Regions from separate parts of the Klebsiella africana genome, predicted to be linked through region 2. Evidence: predicted binding sites of a transcription regulator. Region 2 holds the regulator's gene; the other holds the start of a gene.

The links. Region 2 encodes CRP, which controls carbon source genes, mostly activating them, when cyclic AMP is high. Its sites were predicted from a motif close to ATGTGANNNNNNTCACAT; they were not measured.
Region 1: the regulator CRP is predicted to act here: its motif matches at 3,022-3,039, upstream of rbsD (D-ribose pyranase).

The regions. Positions count from the first base shown of each region.
Region 1 is NZ_CP084874.1:5,198,963-5,206,651, forward strand. Features, by position in the region: gene rbsB (ribose ABC transporter substrate-binding protein RbsB) at 1-1, opposite strand, end outside; gene rbsC (ribose ABC transporter permease) at 29-994, opposite strand; gene rbsA (ribose ABC transporter ATP-binding protein RbsA) at 1,000-2,505, opposite strand; gene rbsD (D-ribose pyranase) at 2,516-2,935, opposite strand; gene kup (low affinity potassium transporter Kup) at 3,119-4,987, opposite strand; gene ravA (ATPase RavA) at 5,205-6,704, shown strand; gene viaA (ATPase RavA stimulator ViaA) at 6,701-7,689, shown strand, end outside.
Region 2 is NZ_CP084874.1:411,741-419,429, reverse strand. Features, by position in the region: gene LGL98_RS01905 (OsmC family protein) at 38-442, opposite strand; gene crp (cAMP-activated global transcriptional regulator CRP) at 749-1,381, shown strand; gene LGL98_RS01895 (YccS/YhfK family putative transporter) at 1,433-3,511, shown strand; gene argD (bifunctional acetylornithine/succinyldiaminopimelate transaminase) at 3,501-4,721, opposite strand; gene pabA (aminodeoxychorismate synthase component 2) at 4,812-5,375, opposite strand; gene LGL98_RS01880 (putative adenosine monophosphate-protein transferase Fic) at 5,408-6,010, opposite strand; gene LGL98_RS01875 (FicA/YhfG family antitoxin) at 6,000-6,167, opposite strand; gene ppiA (peptidylprolyl isomerase A) at 6,274-6,843, opposite strand; gene tsgA (MFS transporter TsgA) at 7,120-7,689, shown strand, end outside.

The sequences.
Region 1 (7,689 bases), 460 kb from region 2:
TAGTTAAGATGTCCTGTAGAGTTCTCAGTTACTGCTTTTTGTTATCTACCAGTACCGCCAGCAAGATCACCACCGCTTTAACGATCATCTGGTAATAGGAAGAAACGCCTAAAAGATTAAGACCATTATTCAGGAAGCCAAGGATCAGCGCGCCAATCAGCGTGCCGACAATGCGTCCTTTGCCGCCCGCGAGACTGGTGCCGCCGAGCACCACTGCCGCAATAGCGTCCAGCTCATAGCCTGTCCCCGCCGTTGGCTGCGCGGAGGAGAGGCGCGCCACTTCGATAATCCCGGCCAGCGACGCCAGCATTCCGCACAAGGCGTAGACGATAATTTTGACTTTATTAACGCTAATCCCGGACAGACGCGTCGCCGCTTCATTACCGCCCAGCGCGTAAATATAACGGCCCAGCCGAGTATGGTGCAGCATGTACCAGGCCGCCAGGAAGACAATCGCCATGATCCATACCGGCGTCGGGATCCCCAGCGGACGCCCGATGCCAAACCAGCCGAACAGATCGGCGTTATCGCTAAAGCCGGTATTGATCGGGCTGCCGTTGGTGTACACCATGGTCACGCCGCGCAGCAGCAGCATCATCACCAGGGTGGCGATGAAGGCCTGCACGCGGCCTTTCGCCACGATCACCCCGGTGACTGCGCCGATTGCCGCCCCTAATGCGAGCGCAGCCGCGACCGCCACCAGCGCATTCACTTCAATGCCAACGATCGACGCCGCCACCGCACCGGTGAGCGCCAGCAGGGAACCGACGGACAGGTCGATCCCCGAGGTCAGTATAACCAGCGTCATCCCTACCGCCATGATGGCGTTTACGGAGGTTTGCTGCAGAATATTGAACAGGTTATTGACGGTAAAAAAGTTGGGGCTCATGGTCGACACCACCGCGATCAGCACCAGCAGGGCAATCAGCGATTTTTGCTCCATCAGCCACGCTTTTGTGAAATAGCGGCGACCAGAAACAGCCTGGGTAGTCATCTTTTTTACTCCTGATTCACACGGTTAAGCTTGCCCACAGCGGCAGCCATCAATACTTCCTGGGTGGCCTGCTCGCGTGTGAATTCACCGCCGAGATGCCCTTCATGCATCACTATGATGCGATCGCTCATGCCCAACACTTCCGGCATCTCGGAGGAGACCAGAATGATGCTCAGGCCATCGGCTTTGAACTGATTGATGAGCTGGTAGATCTCTTTCTTCGCCCCGACGTCGACGCCGCGGGTCGGTTCATCGAGGATCAGCACCTTCGGCCGGGTCATCAGCCCGCGGGCGATGGCGACCTTTTGCTGGTTGCCACCGGAAAGCAGACCGATCGCCTGCTCCATGGACGGCGTTTTCACGTTAAACAGCCGAATGAAATCACTCACCGCCTGCTGTTCATCTTTATGCTTAAGGCTGCCGCCCGCCCGGCTGAAATAGCGCAGCGCCGTCAGGGACATGTTTTCTTTAACCGACATCCCCAGTACCAGGCCATCGCGCTTACGGTCTTCGGAGATATAGACAATGCCGTTCGCCAGGCCATCCTGCGGCGAGCGGGTCACCACTTCGCGACCGTCGAGCGTGACGGAACCACTGCTGCGCGGCAGCGCGCCGTACAGCACTTTCATCAGTTCTGTCCGCCCGGCGCCCATCAGCCCGGCAACACCCAGGATTTCCCCCTGGCGCAAGGTAAAGGTCACGTTTTCCACGCCCGGGCCGCAGAGATTATCGACCTTCAGGCGCACCGCGCCCGGCGCCTTGTCGAGATGCGGATACTGATCTTCCAGCTTACGGCCAACCATCATCTCGATCAGACGGTCTTCATCCAGCGAGGTGACCTCACGTTCGGCGATAAACTGCCCGTCGCGGAACACAGTTACGTCGTCGCAAATCTCGAAGATCTCTTTCATGCGGTGGGAGATGTAGACGATACCGCGCCCCTGCGACTTCAGTTCGCGAATGACGCGGAACAGCGATTCGGTTTCGGTATCAGTCAGCGCATCGGTCGGTTCATCCATGATGATGACTTTCGACTCGAAGCTCAGCACTTTAGCGATCTCCACCATTTGCTGATCGCCAATCGACAGATCGCCCACCAGCTTCTGGCTGGTAAAGCGGAGATTCAGCTTCGCCAACAGCTTGTCCGCTTCGGCATACATCCGCTTCCAGTCGATTTTGCCAAAGCGGTTCACGAACTCGCGGCCGAGGAAGATGTTCTCGGCGATCGTCAACTGCGGGATCAGGTTCAGTTCCTGATGAATTATGCCGATCCCGGCTTCCTGGGAGGATTTTGGGCCGTTAAAGGTCGTCTCTTTGCCTAACCACAGCAAAGAACCGGCATCACGGGTGTAGATCCCGGTCAGCACCTTCATCATGGTGGATTTGCCAGCGCCATTCTCCCCAACCAGCGCCATCACCCGGCCAGCATAGACATTCAGCGCCGCGCCGGAGAGCGCCTTGACGCCAGGGAACGCTTTATCGATCCCTTTCAGTTGCAATAAGGCTTCCATGACGACGACCTCAGAACGTAACGCCGGCACAGAGAATAATATTCGCAAACGGGGAACACTCCCCGCTGCGAATTACCGCCTGACTGTCTGCGGTTTGTTTTTTGAACTGCTCATGGCTGGTGTAACGAATTTCAATGGTATTTCCCTGGTGCTGCTGCAGCTGCTCAAGGTGGTTGAGCAACGTCGCGTGAAGCTGCGGATTATGGATTTTAATCTCTTCCGCGATGACAGCCGCTTCAACCTGCATTTCCGTCGTTACCACTTCCAGTACCTGCATAAAGGAAGGTACGCCCTGAGTCAGCGCCATATCAATGCGCGTGCTACTGCGGGGAACCGGTAATCCGGCATCGCAGACCACCAGCGTATCGGTGTGGCCCAGGCAGGAGATGACCGCGGAAATATCAGCGTTAAGTACGGTGCCTTTTTTCATTTTTCTCTTTTGCTCCACTAGCGAAACGTTTCGCTAACATAATTATTATCAATGTGTGAGCAGAAAACCATCACCAGAAGAGAGAAATGTGATCGCCATCGAAACGTTTCGCGAGACAGAGACAGGACGTGACAGCCGGAACAAGAAACAAAAAGCCCTTCACAAGGGAAGGGCTTTTTTACATTAGATTTCGACCTGAGTACCGAGCTCGATAACCCGGTTTGGCGGAATTTCAAACTGATCCGGCGCGCGCAAGGCGTTGCGCTGCAGCAGCAGATAAAGCTTGCCGCGCAGGCGCAGATACCATGGCCGTTTGCCGATAATCAGCGACTCATGCGACATAAAGAACGAGGTCTCCATCATCCGGCAACTGAGCCCTTCCAGGCCACAGCGGTGGAACACCTCTTCAACGTTAGGCGTTTCCCGCCAGCCGTAGCTGGCCACCACCCGCCAGAAGGAGGGGGACAGCTGTTCAATCTGCACCCGGCGAACGTTATGCACGTAAGGCGCATCTTCGGTGCGTAGGGTCAGGAGGATCACTCGCTCATGCAGTACCTTGTTGTGCTTCAGGTTATGCAGCAGGGCAAAGGGGATCACGTTCAGGGCGCGGGACATATACACCGCAGTACCCGGCACACGCACTGGCGGTGACTTCTCCAGCGAAGAGATCATCGCTTCCAGCGAGTTACCATGCTCGTGCATCCGGCGCAGCAGGCGGAAACGCTCGCTCTTCCAGGTCGTCATCACCGTAAACATCACCATACCCAGGGACAACGGCAGCCAGCCGCCGGAGACAATCTTATCGAGGTTCGCCGAGAACAGCGGAATATCAATGCACAGGAAGGCCACCAGCATCAGGCCGACAAATAGCTTGTTCCAGTGCCAGTTTTTGCGCGCCACGGTCGCCGACAGAATGGAGGTCAGCACCATGGTGCCCGTTACCGCGATACCATACGCCGCCGCCAGGTTAGAAGAATGCTCAAAGCTGACGATAACGATGACCACAGAAACGTATAGCAGCCAGTTAATGAATGGAATGTAAATCTGCCCGGACTCCATTTCCGAGGTATGGATAATGCGCATCGGCGACAGATAGCCCAGACGTACTGCCTGACGGGTCAGAGAGAAGACCCCGGAAATCACCGCCTGCGAGGCGATAACCGTCGCCAGCGTGGCGATAATCAGCATCGGGATCAGCGCCCACTCAGGCGCCAGCAGGAAGAACGGGTTTTTAATCGCTTCCGGGTGCTTCAGCAGCAGCGCGCCCTGGCCAAAATAGTTCAGCACCAACGAGGGCAGCACCACGGAGAACCAGGCTACGCGGATCGGCAGTTTGCCGAAGTGGCCCATATCGGCATACAGCGCTTCCACCCCGGTAATCGACAGCACCACCGCGCCAAGCGCAATAAAGGAAACGGTCTTGTACTGCAGGAAGAAGTGCACAGCCCAGTAGGGGTTCAGCGCCTGCAGAACTTCCGGATTAGCGTAAATGCTTCGCGCGCCCAGCACCGCCAGCAACAGGAACCAGATCAGCATAATCGGCGCAAACAGCTTGCCGACCATGCCGGTGCCGTGCTTTTGGATCACAAACAGCAGGGTAAGCACGATAATGGAGATAGGGACAATCCAGGTATCGAGCTGCGGGGCGATAATTTCTAACCCCTCAATTGCCGACATCACCGAAATGGCTGGGGTAATCACCACTTCGCCATAGAAGAAGCTGCCGCCGACCAGGCCGAGGATCACCAGCACGGAGGTCATTCTGGCCGAGGTGTTGCGTCCGGCCAGCGACATCAACGTTAAGATCCCGCCTTCCCCGGCGTTATCCGCCCGCATCACGAAGGTGATGTATTTAATTGATACGGTAAAGATTAACAGCCAGAAAATTAGCGACAAAAAGCCAAAAACGGCATCGCGCTCTACGCCAAAGCCAAACTGACCTGACAGGCATTCGCGCAAGGTATACAGTGGACTGGTACCGATATCGCCGTACACCACGCCGATGGCCGCCAGCGTTAACGCCGGCAACGATTGTTTATTATCAGTGCTCATAGACTAGTCTTTTCGTTTATAAAACAAATGTGTGCCTAGTCCCTTGGCCCACAAAAAGCGCACAGTATGCACGATTATTTGCGAAATCGTACCCCTAACAGACACCATATTAACCTGGCTCAAAAAAAATAAATCGATTCTTCAGGCTATTACCGCCCCTGCTCTAACATCTATACTCGTCCAAATAACGATACACGACAAAGCATCCAACACAATTATGGCTCAAACACATTTACTGGCTGAAAGAATTTCCCGGCTCAGCGCGGCACTTGAAAAAGGACTCTTTGAACGCAGTCATGCGATACGCCTCTGCCTGCTGGCGGCGCTCAGCGGCGAGAGCGTTTTTTTGCTCGGTCCGCCGGGGATCGCCAAAAGCCTGATTGCCCGCCGCCTAAAATTTGCCTTCCAGCAGGCGCGCGCGTTTGAATACCTCATGACCCGCTTCTCCACCCCGGAAGAGGTTTTTGGGCCACTGTCCATTCAGGCGCTGAAAGATGAAGGCCGTTACGAACGTTTAACCGCCGGCTACCTGCCGGAAGCGGAAATCGTGTTTCTCGATGAAATATGGAAAGCAGGCCCGGCTATCCTCAACACCCTACTGACGGCGATTAACGAACGTCATTTCCGCAACGGCGCGCACGAAGAGAAAATCCCGATGCGTCTGCTGGTGGCCGCGTCGAACGAACTTCCCGAAGCTGACAGCAGCCTGGAAGCACTGTATGACCGTATGCTGATCCGTCTGTGGCTCGATAAGGTGCAGGATAAAGGCAATTTCCGTTCAATGCTGCTGAGCCAGCAGGATGAAAACAGCAATCCGGTCCCCAGCGCTTTACAGGTCAGTGACGAGGAATTTACCCAATGGCAGCAGCAGATCGGCAATATCAAACTGCCGGACGCTGTGTTTGAGCTGATATTCCAGCTCCGCCAGCAGCTGGACGCCCTGCCAAATGCTCCGTATGTGTCAGATCGCCGCTGGAAAAAAGCCATACGCCTGCTGCAGGCCAGCGCCTTCTTCAGCGGCCGCGACAGTATCGCGCCGATTGACCTGATCCTGCTGAAAGATTGTCTGTGGCACAACGTCGAAAGTATGAACCTGATGTCGCAGCAGCTGGAAACGCTAATGACCTGTCACGCCTGGCAACAGCAGGCGATGCTGACGCGACTGGGAGCGATTGTGCAGCGACGCATTCAGATCCAACAGCAGCAAAGCGACAAAACGGCGCTGAAGGTCACCCGCCTTGGCGGGATGTTTAGCCGTAAGCCGCATTATGAACTGCCAGCGGAGATTCAGGGGGCAACCCTGACGCTGCTGCTGCAGCAGCCGCTCAAACTTCATGATATGGAAGTGATACATATCACCTTCGAGCGCGATGCTTTATCTAGTTGGCTGGAAAAGGGCGGCGAGATCCGCGGAAAGCTTAACGGGATCGGCTTTCCCCAACTGCTTAATATGGATGTCGACACCAGCCAGCACCTGGTGGTCCGCGACGTCAGCCTGCAGGGCTCACGCCTCGCGCTGCCCGGCAGCGCAGCGCAGGAGAATATGCCGGCGGAAATTCGCCAGCAGCTGGAAGCGCTGGATGATGAGTGGCACCAGCAACATAACCGCTTCAGCGAGCAGCAAAAGTGCCTGTTTATCCCGGTCGAGTGGCTGGGAAGAATTGAAGCCAGCCTGCAGGACGTCGGCGCGCAGATTAAACAGGCGAAGCAGCCATGACGCTCGATATGCTGAATGTCATGCTGGCAGTCAGCGAAGAGGGAATGATCGAGGAGATGCTGCTGGCGCTGCTGGCCTCTCCTCAGCTGGCGATTTTCTTTGAAAAATTTCCCCGGCTGAAAAACATCATCGCGGCAGATATTCCACGCTGGCGGGAAGCCGTTCGCGCTCGCTTAAAAGAAGTTAACATCCCGCCGGATCTGGACGTCGAAGTGCAAACCTATCAGCAGGCTCAGCTGCTCTCTACCTCGCAGTTTATCGTCCAGCTTCCACAGATCCTCGGCAAACTGCACCAGCTCCAGTCCCCTTTTGCCGCCCAGGCGCAGAAGCTGGTGGACGACAATGCCACCTTTACTCCGGCGCTGCATACGCTGTTTTTACAGCGCTGGCGCCTGAGCCTGGTGGTGCAAGCCACCAGCCTTAACCAGCAGCTGCTGGATGAGGAGCGCGACCAGTTGCTCAGTGAGGTCCAGGAACGAATGACGCTCAGCGGTCAGCTCGATCCAGTGCTGGCGGACAATGACACCGCCGCCGGACGCCTGTGGGACATGAGCGCTGGCGAACTCAAACGAGGCGACTACCAGCTGATCGTGCGCTATGGCGATTTTCTTAACCAGCAACCGGAACTGCTGCAGCTGGCGGAACAGCTGGGGCGTTCACGGGAAGCGAAATCCGTCCCGAAAAAAGATGCGCCGATGGAAACTTTCCGCAGCCTGGTACGCGAACCGGCGACGGTGCCAGAGCAGGTCGACGGCCTCCAGCAGAGCGATGATATTCTGCGCCTGCTGCCGCCGGAGCTGGCGACGCTCGGCATCACGGAGCTGGAGTTTGAATTTTATCGCAAGCTGGTGGAGAAGCAGTTGCTCACTTACCGGCTGCACGGCGACGCCTGGCGCGAGAAAATCACCGAACGCCCGGTGACGCGCCAGGATTTTGATGAACAGCCGCGCGGGCCGTTCATTGTCTGCGTCGATACGTCAGGATC
Region 2 (7,689 bases):
GGCCGGGATTGAGATTCGATACAACACCAGGCGAAGACTACGCCTCGATCACTTCATAGGAGTGGGTGATCTTCACCGCTTTTTCCAGCATCAGCGCCACTGAACAGTATTTCTCTGCCGACAGATCCACCGCCCGGGAGACCGCGGCATCTTTCAGCGCTTTACCGGTGACGATAAAGTGCAGATTAATATGCGTAAACAGACGCGGAGCCTCTTCGCGACGCTCGGAGGTCAGCTTCACTTCGCAATTGGTCACGTCGTGACGACCTTTTTGCAGAATGGAGACCACATCGATCGCGCTGCAACCGCCCGCCGCCATCAGCACCATCTCCATCGGGCTGGGAGCCTTATCCCCGGAGTTGCCGTCCATCAGAATCTGGTGTCCCGATGCGGACTCCCCGATAAAGGTTAACCCTTCTACCCATTTCACACGCGCTTGCATAAAATTTAACTCCAGTATCGCAATATTCCTGTCAGATTACGCGCACATAACAATTCTCGCAACGGAAGGCGACCTGCGTCATGCTGAAGCGAGACACCAGGAGACATGCGGCGAAAGCTATGCTAAAACAGTCTGGATGCTACAGTAATACATTGATGTACTGCATGTATGCAGAGGAGTTCACATTACGGGCTGTCGAAAAATCATCAGCCAGCTTCCCAGGTATAGGGAAACAATACGATTGCATGCCCGGACGCCGTGTAGTGTCGGCGCCCGGAGATAGCTTATAACAGAGGATAACCGCGCATGGTGCTTGGCAAACCGCAAACAGACCCTACCCTTGAATGGTTCTTGTCTCATTGCCACATTCATAAGTACCCATCAAAGAGCACGCTGATCCACCAGGGTGAGAAAGCAGAAACGCTGTACTACATCGTTAAAGGCTCCGTGGCTGTACTCATCAAGGATGAAGAAGGTAAAGAGATGATCCTCTCCTACCTCAACCAGGGCGATTTCATCGGTGAATTAGGCCTGTTTGAAGAGGGTCAGGAGCGTAGCGCCTGGGTACGGGCGAAAACCGCATGTGAAGTGGCCGAAATCTCTTATAAGAAATTCCGTCAGCTGATCCAGGTGAACCCGGACATTCTGATGCGTCTCTCTTCGCAAATGGCTCGCCGTCTGCAGGTCACGTCTGAGAAAGTGGGCAACCTTGCCTTCCTCGACGTGACGGGCCGTATCGCCCAGACGCTGCTGAACCTGGCGAAGCAACCGGATGCCATGACCCACCCGGACGGTATGCAAATTAAAATTACCCGCCAGGAAATTGGTCAGATCGTCGGCTGCTCTCGTGAAACGGTTGGCCGTATTTTGAAAATGCTGGAAGATCAGAACCTGATTTCCGCGCACGGTAAAACCATCGTCGTCTACGGCACCCGTTAAGTTGCTAAGCGGCGTATTGCTCCTGCAGTACGCCGTTTTTGTTTTTCCCTCATGTGGCGCAGGCTGATTTACCACCCGGAAGTCAACTATGCACTGCGGCAAACGCTGGTGCTGTGTCTGCCTGTGGCCATCGGTCTTCTGCTCGGGCATCTCCAGCAGGGACTGCTGTTTTCCTTAGTCCCCGCCTGCTGCAATATTGCCGGTCTTGATACCCCGCATAAGCGTTTTTTCAAACGCCTGATTATCGGCGGCTGCCTGTTTGCCGGATGCAGCCTGGTGGTGCAGTTACTTCTCGCCCAGGCGATCCCCCTACCGCTTATCCTCAGCGGCCTGGCGCTGCTGCTCGGCGTCACCGCGGAGATCAGTTCGCTGCACGCGCGTCTGCTGCCCGCATCGCTGATCGCCGCCATCTTTACCCTGAGCCTGGCGGGCAATATGCCCATCTGGGAGCCGCTGCTGATCTACGCCTTCGGCACGCTGTGGTACGGCGTGTTTAACTGGTTCTGGTTCTGGCTGTGGCGCGAACAGCCGCTGCGGGAGTCGTTAAGCCTGCTTTACCGGGAACTGGCCGACTATTGTGAAGCTAAATACAGTCTGTTGACCCAGCATACCGATCCGTCGACCGCCCTGCCGCCGCTGCTCACCCGCCAGCAGAAGGTGGTCGACCTGATTACCCAGTGCTATCAGCAGATGCATATGTTGGCCGCTAACCAACGCAACGACCACAAGCGCCTGCTGCGGGCGTTCCAGATGGGGCTGGATCTGCAGGAGCATATTTCGGTCAGCCTGCATCAGCCGGAAGAGGTGCAAAAGCTGGTAGAACGCAGCCATGCCGAAGCGGTGATCCGCTGGAACGCGCAGACCGTCGCCGCCCGCCTTCGCGTGCTGGCGGATGACATGCTCTATCATCGCTTCCCGCAGCGCTTTCAAATGGATAAACAGATCGAGGCTCTGGAAAAGATCGCCAGGCAACATCCGGATAACCCGGTCGGCCACTTCTGCGCCTGGCACTTCAGCCGCATCGCCCGGGTGCTGCATACCCAGCGTCCGCTGTATGCCCGAGATCTGATGGCCGACAAAGAGCGTCGTTTACCGCTGTTTCCCGCACTAAAGAACTACCTGTCGCTAAAATCGCCCGCGCTGCGCAATGCCGCCCGCATCAGCGTGATGCTGAGCATCGCCAGCCTGATGGGCAACGCCCTGCACTTGCCTAAGCCCTATTGGATCCTGATGACCGTGCTCTTCGTCACCCAGAACGGCTATGGCGCCACGCGGGTGCGAATTGTCCACCGGGCGGCGGGAACGCTCGCCGGCCTGATCATCGCCGGCCTGACGTTGCACTTTCACGTTCCGGAGAGCTATACCCTGAGCGGGATGCTGCTGATCACCCTGCTTAGCTATCTGATCATCCGCAAACACTATGGCTGGGCGATGGTAGGCTTTACGGTGACGGCGGTGTATACCCTGCAGCTGCTGACGCTCAACGGGGAACAGTTTATTATCGCCCGGCTGATCGACACGCTTATCGGCTGCCTGATCGCCTTCGGCGGGATGGTTTGGCTGTGGCCACAGTGGCAGAGCGGCCTGCTGAAAAAAAATGCCCACGATGCGCTGGAGGCCGACCAGCAGGCGATTCGCCTGATCCTCAGCCCCGACCCGAAAGCACCCGCGCTGGCCTATCAACGCATGCGCGTCAACCAGGCGCACAACGCGCTCTACAACTCCCTGAATCAGGCGATGCAGGAGCCGGGGTTTAATACCCACTATCTGGAAGATATGAAGCTGTGGGTAACGCACAGCCAGTTTATCGTCGAACACATCAACGCCATGACCACCCTGGCCCGGGAGCATACGATGCTCACCCCGGATCTTGCCCAGCGCTATCTCGAATCCTGCGAGATTGCGCTGCAGCGTTGCCAGCAGCGGCTGGACAGCGATGGTCCCGGCAGCGCAGGGGATGCCAATATTATGGAGTCGCCGGAAAGCGAGGTGCCAGTCGGTCCGTTAAGTACCCTGGAGCAGCATCTGCAACGCATTCTGGGCCATCTGAACACCATGCACACCATTTCATCAGTGGCATGGCGTCAGCGGCCGCATCATGGCATCTGGCTGCGGAAGATCAGCCGTTAATCACCTTTGCCACGGCCTGAGCAAAGCGCGCCATCCCCTCGGCAATATCCTGCTCGTCGATGATCAGCGAGGGAACAAAACGCATTACGTCCGGCCCGGCGTTAAGCACCATAACGCCGGCGTCGGCCGCGGCATAGAGGAAATCACGCGCGCGACCTTTGTGCTGCGGCTTCAGTTCCGCGCCGATCAGCAGGCCCATTCCGCGAATATCACTGAACAGATCAAACTCGGCATCCAGCTGCTGCAGGTGTTTGACGAACAGTTCGCGTTTCGCGTTCACGCCATCCAGCACCGCCGGGGTATTGATCAGATCGAAGGCGGCGTTGGCGACCGCGCAGGCCAGCGGGTTGCCGCCGTAGGTTGAACCATGGGAGCCCGCATGGAAGGCGCTGGCGATCTCGTGGGTGGTCAGCATGGCGCTGACCGGGAAGCCGCCGCCGAGCGCTTTGGCGCTGGTGAGAATATCCGGGGTCACGCCATAGTGCATATAGGCGAACAGCGATCCGGTACGCCCCATACCGCACTGCACTTCATCAAAGACGAGCAGCGCCTGGTGCTGATCGCACAGCTCACGCAGTCCCTGCAGGAAGGCCGGCGTGGCCGCGGTCACCCCACCCTCGCCCTGAATCGGCTCCACCACCACCGCGCAGGTGTGGTCATCCATCACCGCTTTTACCGCCTGCAGATCGTTGAAGGGAACATGGACAATATCCGCCGGTTTCGGGCCAAAACCATCGGAGTACTTCGGCTGCCCGCCGACGGAAACGGTAAACAGGGAGCGGCCATGGAAGGCATTATGGAAGGCAATAATTTTGGTTTTATACGGGCTATGGCGGGTTACCGCATAGTGACGCGCCAGCTTGAAAGCTGTTTCATTGGCTTCGGTACCAGAGTTCATAAACACCACGCGCTCGGCGAAGGTGGCCTCGACAAGTTTACGCCCCAGACGCAGCGCTGGCTCATTGGTAAAGACGTTGCTGGTGTGCCACAGCGTTTCGCCCTGCTGGTGCAGCGCTGCCACCAGCGCCGGATGGCAATGGCCGAGCGCCGTCACCGCGATACCGCCAGCGAAATCGACATACTCTTTGCCCTGCTGATCCCAGACGCGGCTGCCTTTTCCCTTCACCGGGATGAATTCTGCCGGTGCATAAATTGGCAAAATAACTTCATCGAATGTGGCGCGGGTGATTGCCGGTTGTTCAGTTGCCATGTCTTGCCCATCCCTCTTCGTTACGCAGATGCGATTATGATAATATAATCACAAAATATGCATAAAAAATCAGTCAATGGCAACTGAAAATCACCGTTTCAAAAAGTTAGCCAGCAAGGGATGGCCCTGTTCGCTGAGAATGCTTTCCGGATGAAACTGCACGCCCTCAAGATCCCATTCGCGGTGACGGATCCCCATAATCTCACCGCTGGCGCTGCGGGCAGTGACGATAAACTCGGACGGGAGCGTCGGCGGGTCAATCACCAGCGAGTGATAACGGGTCACCGTCAGAGGATTATTCAGCCCCTTAAACACCCCTTCGCCGTTATGCTCGATAAGCGAGGTTTTACCATGCATCACCTGTGCTGCCCGCACGATAGTCGCGCCAAACGCCTGGGCGATCGCCTGATGCCCGAGACAGACTCCCAGCAGCGGCGTTTTTCCGGCATAGTGGCGGATAACCGCGAGGGAAATCCCCGCCTCATCCGGCGTGCAAGGGCCTGGCGAAATCACGATCTTCTCCGGCGCCAGCGCCGCTATCTCCTCCAGCGTCAACGCATCGTTGCGCCTGACCAGCACCTCCGCCCCCAGTTCGCAGAAGTACTGATACAGATTCCAGGTGAAAGAGTCATAGTTATCGATAAGCAGGATCATAGCGGCTCCGGAACAATCAAAACCGGGCTATTCTACTCAGATTCCCGCGCTTCGCTTACCACTTTGCGAAAGATCGCCACCAGCGGGGCCAGATCGCCCATCGCGCTCTGCTGGCAGGCCGCGCTCCAGGCAGCGGGGTCGACATCACGCCAGTCAAGCAGGTAGCCGGCATGTATCGCCAGCTGTTCAAAGAAAATGCGCTGGGTCAGGCCATTGCCAAGACGAAAAGGGTGTAGCACATTAATTTCGCCATAGAACCAGCTCAGGCGCTCGACAAAGTTATCGCGCGGCAGGCCGTTGAGATAATCCTCCTGCTCAAGGGCCTGCATCAGGGCGTTGCCCTCCTCCTCGATCCGGGCAAAGTGGCAGAACGGCGTATCGCCCAGGTAGAGGTTCACTTCACGCAAGCGGCCCGCCCAGTCAAACAGATCCTGATACAGTTGGTGATGAATAGCGCGCAGATAGGGTAAGCCGCGCACCCGCGGGCCCAGCGGTAGTGTGGCCGCCCGCAGCGCTGTCATCTCAAAGGCGGCCTGCTGCAGATTTTTAGCCTGGCGGATGCCGAGACGGTTGCGCAGAACGTTCAGCGCCGGATAGAGGTAAGGATCGCGTTCATCGCCGAATTTATCGCTCATACTCCCTCCGCAGCGTCGCCAGACGCGCCTGTGCCTCTTCGGCAGTCAGCGTAACCAGCGGCACCGTCACGCCTTCAAGGCGACGGCTGGCCTGAAAATTGGTATTGCGTGTCTGTTCCCAGAGTCGGGATTTTTGCTTTTCGGTGAGTGGACGCATCGTCGCCCCCCTTATCGTCCCCTGTGTGCCACAAGTATAAGCAGCAATTTCAGGTTATGCCGGGAGGCGTCCGGGCGCGGCGGCTACCCACCGCGCTGAGGGAAGATTAAGGCAGCACTTTCGCAGAGAGGATAACAACCGGTTTGGTCGGCACATTCTGGTATGGACCGACGTTATGGGTCTGGACCTGGGAGATCTTGTCCGCGACGTCCATGCCCTTCACGACTTTACCAAACACCGCATAGCCAAAGTCGCGCTGGCCATGGTCAAGGAAGGCGTTATCCGCCACGTTGATGAAGAACTGGCTGGTGGCGCTATCCTGATCGGCGGTACGCGCCATCGCGATGGTGCCGCGGGTATTGCGCAGGCCGTTATCTGCTTCATTCTTAATCGGTGGGTTAGGCTGTTTCTGCTGCATCTGCTCGTTAAAGCCGCCGCCCTGCACCATGAATCCCGGGATCACGCGGTGGAAGGTGGTGTTGTTGTAGAAGCCGCTGTTAACGTACTTCAGGAAGTTATCCACGGAAATCGGGGCTTTCTGGCTGTTTAACTCAAGCTCAATGTTCCCTGCCGAGGTGGTCAGCAGCACATGCGGGTCGCCCTTTGCCGCCATGGCCGGGGAGAACGCTGAAATGGCGAAAACGGCAGCCATCGCCGCCAGTGTTGATTTGAGCATGGAAATTCCTTAACGGAGCAGAATAAAAGCGAGTGCCTTGATTCTAAAGAGCCTTTGCATCCTGGGCCAGCCTTTTACCAAATTTTACTTAGCTGTAATAATTGTAACCGCGCAAACGTTCTCCTTCCCAGCGCTAAAGCGTGACATAAGTCACATTAAAACATGCAAAAGATAATCCATTTCACAATAAACATTTAATTACATCACCTGAACGAATAAAATCTGTCCGCCCGGCGCAGCGTCAACGCGCTTTACCTTTCTATTCACAGGCCAGTCATGACTAACAGCAACCGTATTAAGCTCACATGGATCAGCTTCTTCTCCTACGCCCTGACCGGCGCGTTGGTGATCGTCACCGGGATGGTGATGGGGAACATTGCGGATTATTTCCATCTGCCCGTTTCCAGTATGAGCAACACCTTTACCTTTCTGAACGCCGGTATTCTGATCTCCATCTTCCTCAATGCCTGGCTGATGGAGATCGTGCCGCTGAAAACGCAGCTGCGTTTTGGCTTTATTTTGATGGTGCTGGCGGTGGCCGGCCTGATGCTCAGCCACAGCCTGGCGCTGTTCTCCGCATCAATGTTCGTTCTCGGCCTGGTGAGCGGGATCACCATGTCGATCGGGACCTTCCTGATCACCCATATGTATGAAGGCCGTCAGCGCGGGGCGCGTCTGCTGTTTACCGACTCCTTCTTTAGCATGGCGGGCATGATTTTCCCGATGGTCGCCGCCGTCCTGCTGGCGCGCAGCATCGAGTGGTACTGGGTCTACGCCTGTATCGGACTGGTGTATGTCGCTATTTTCGTCCTGACTTTCGGCTGTGATTTTCCGGTGCTGGGCAAA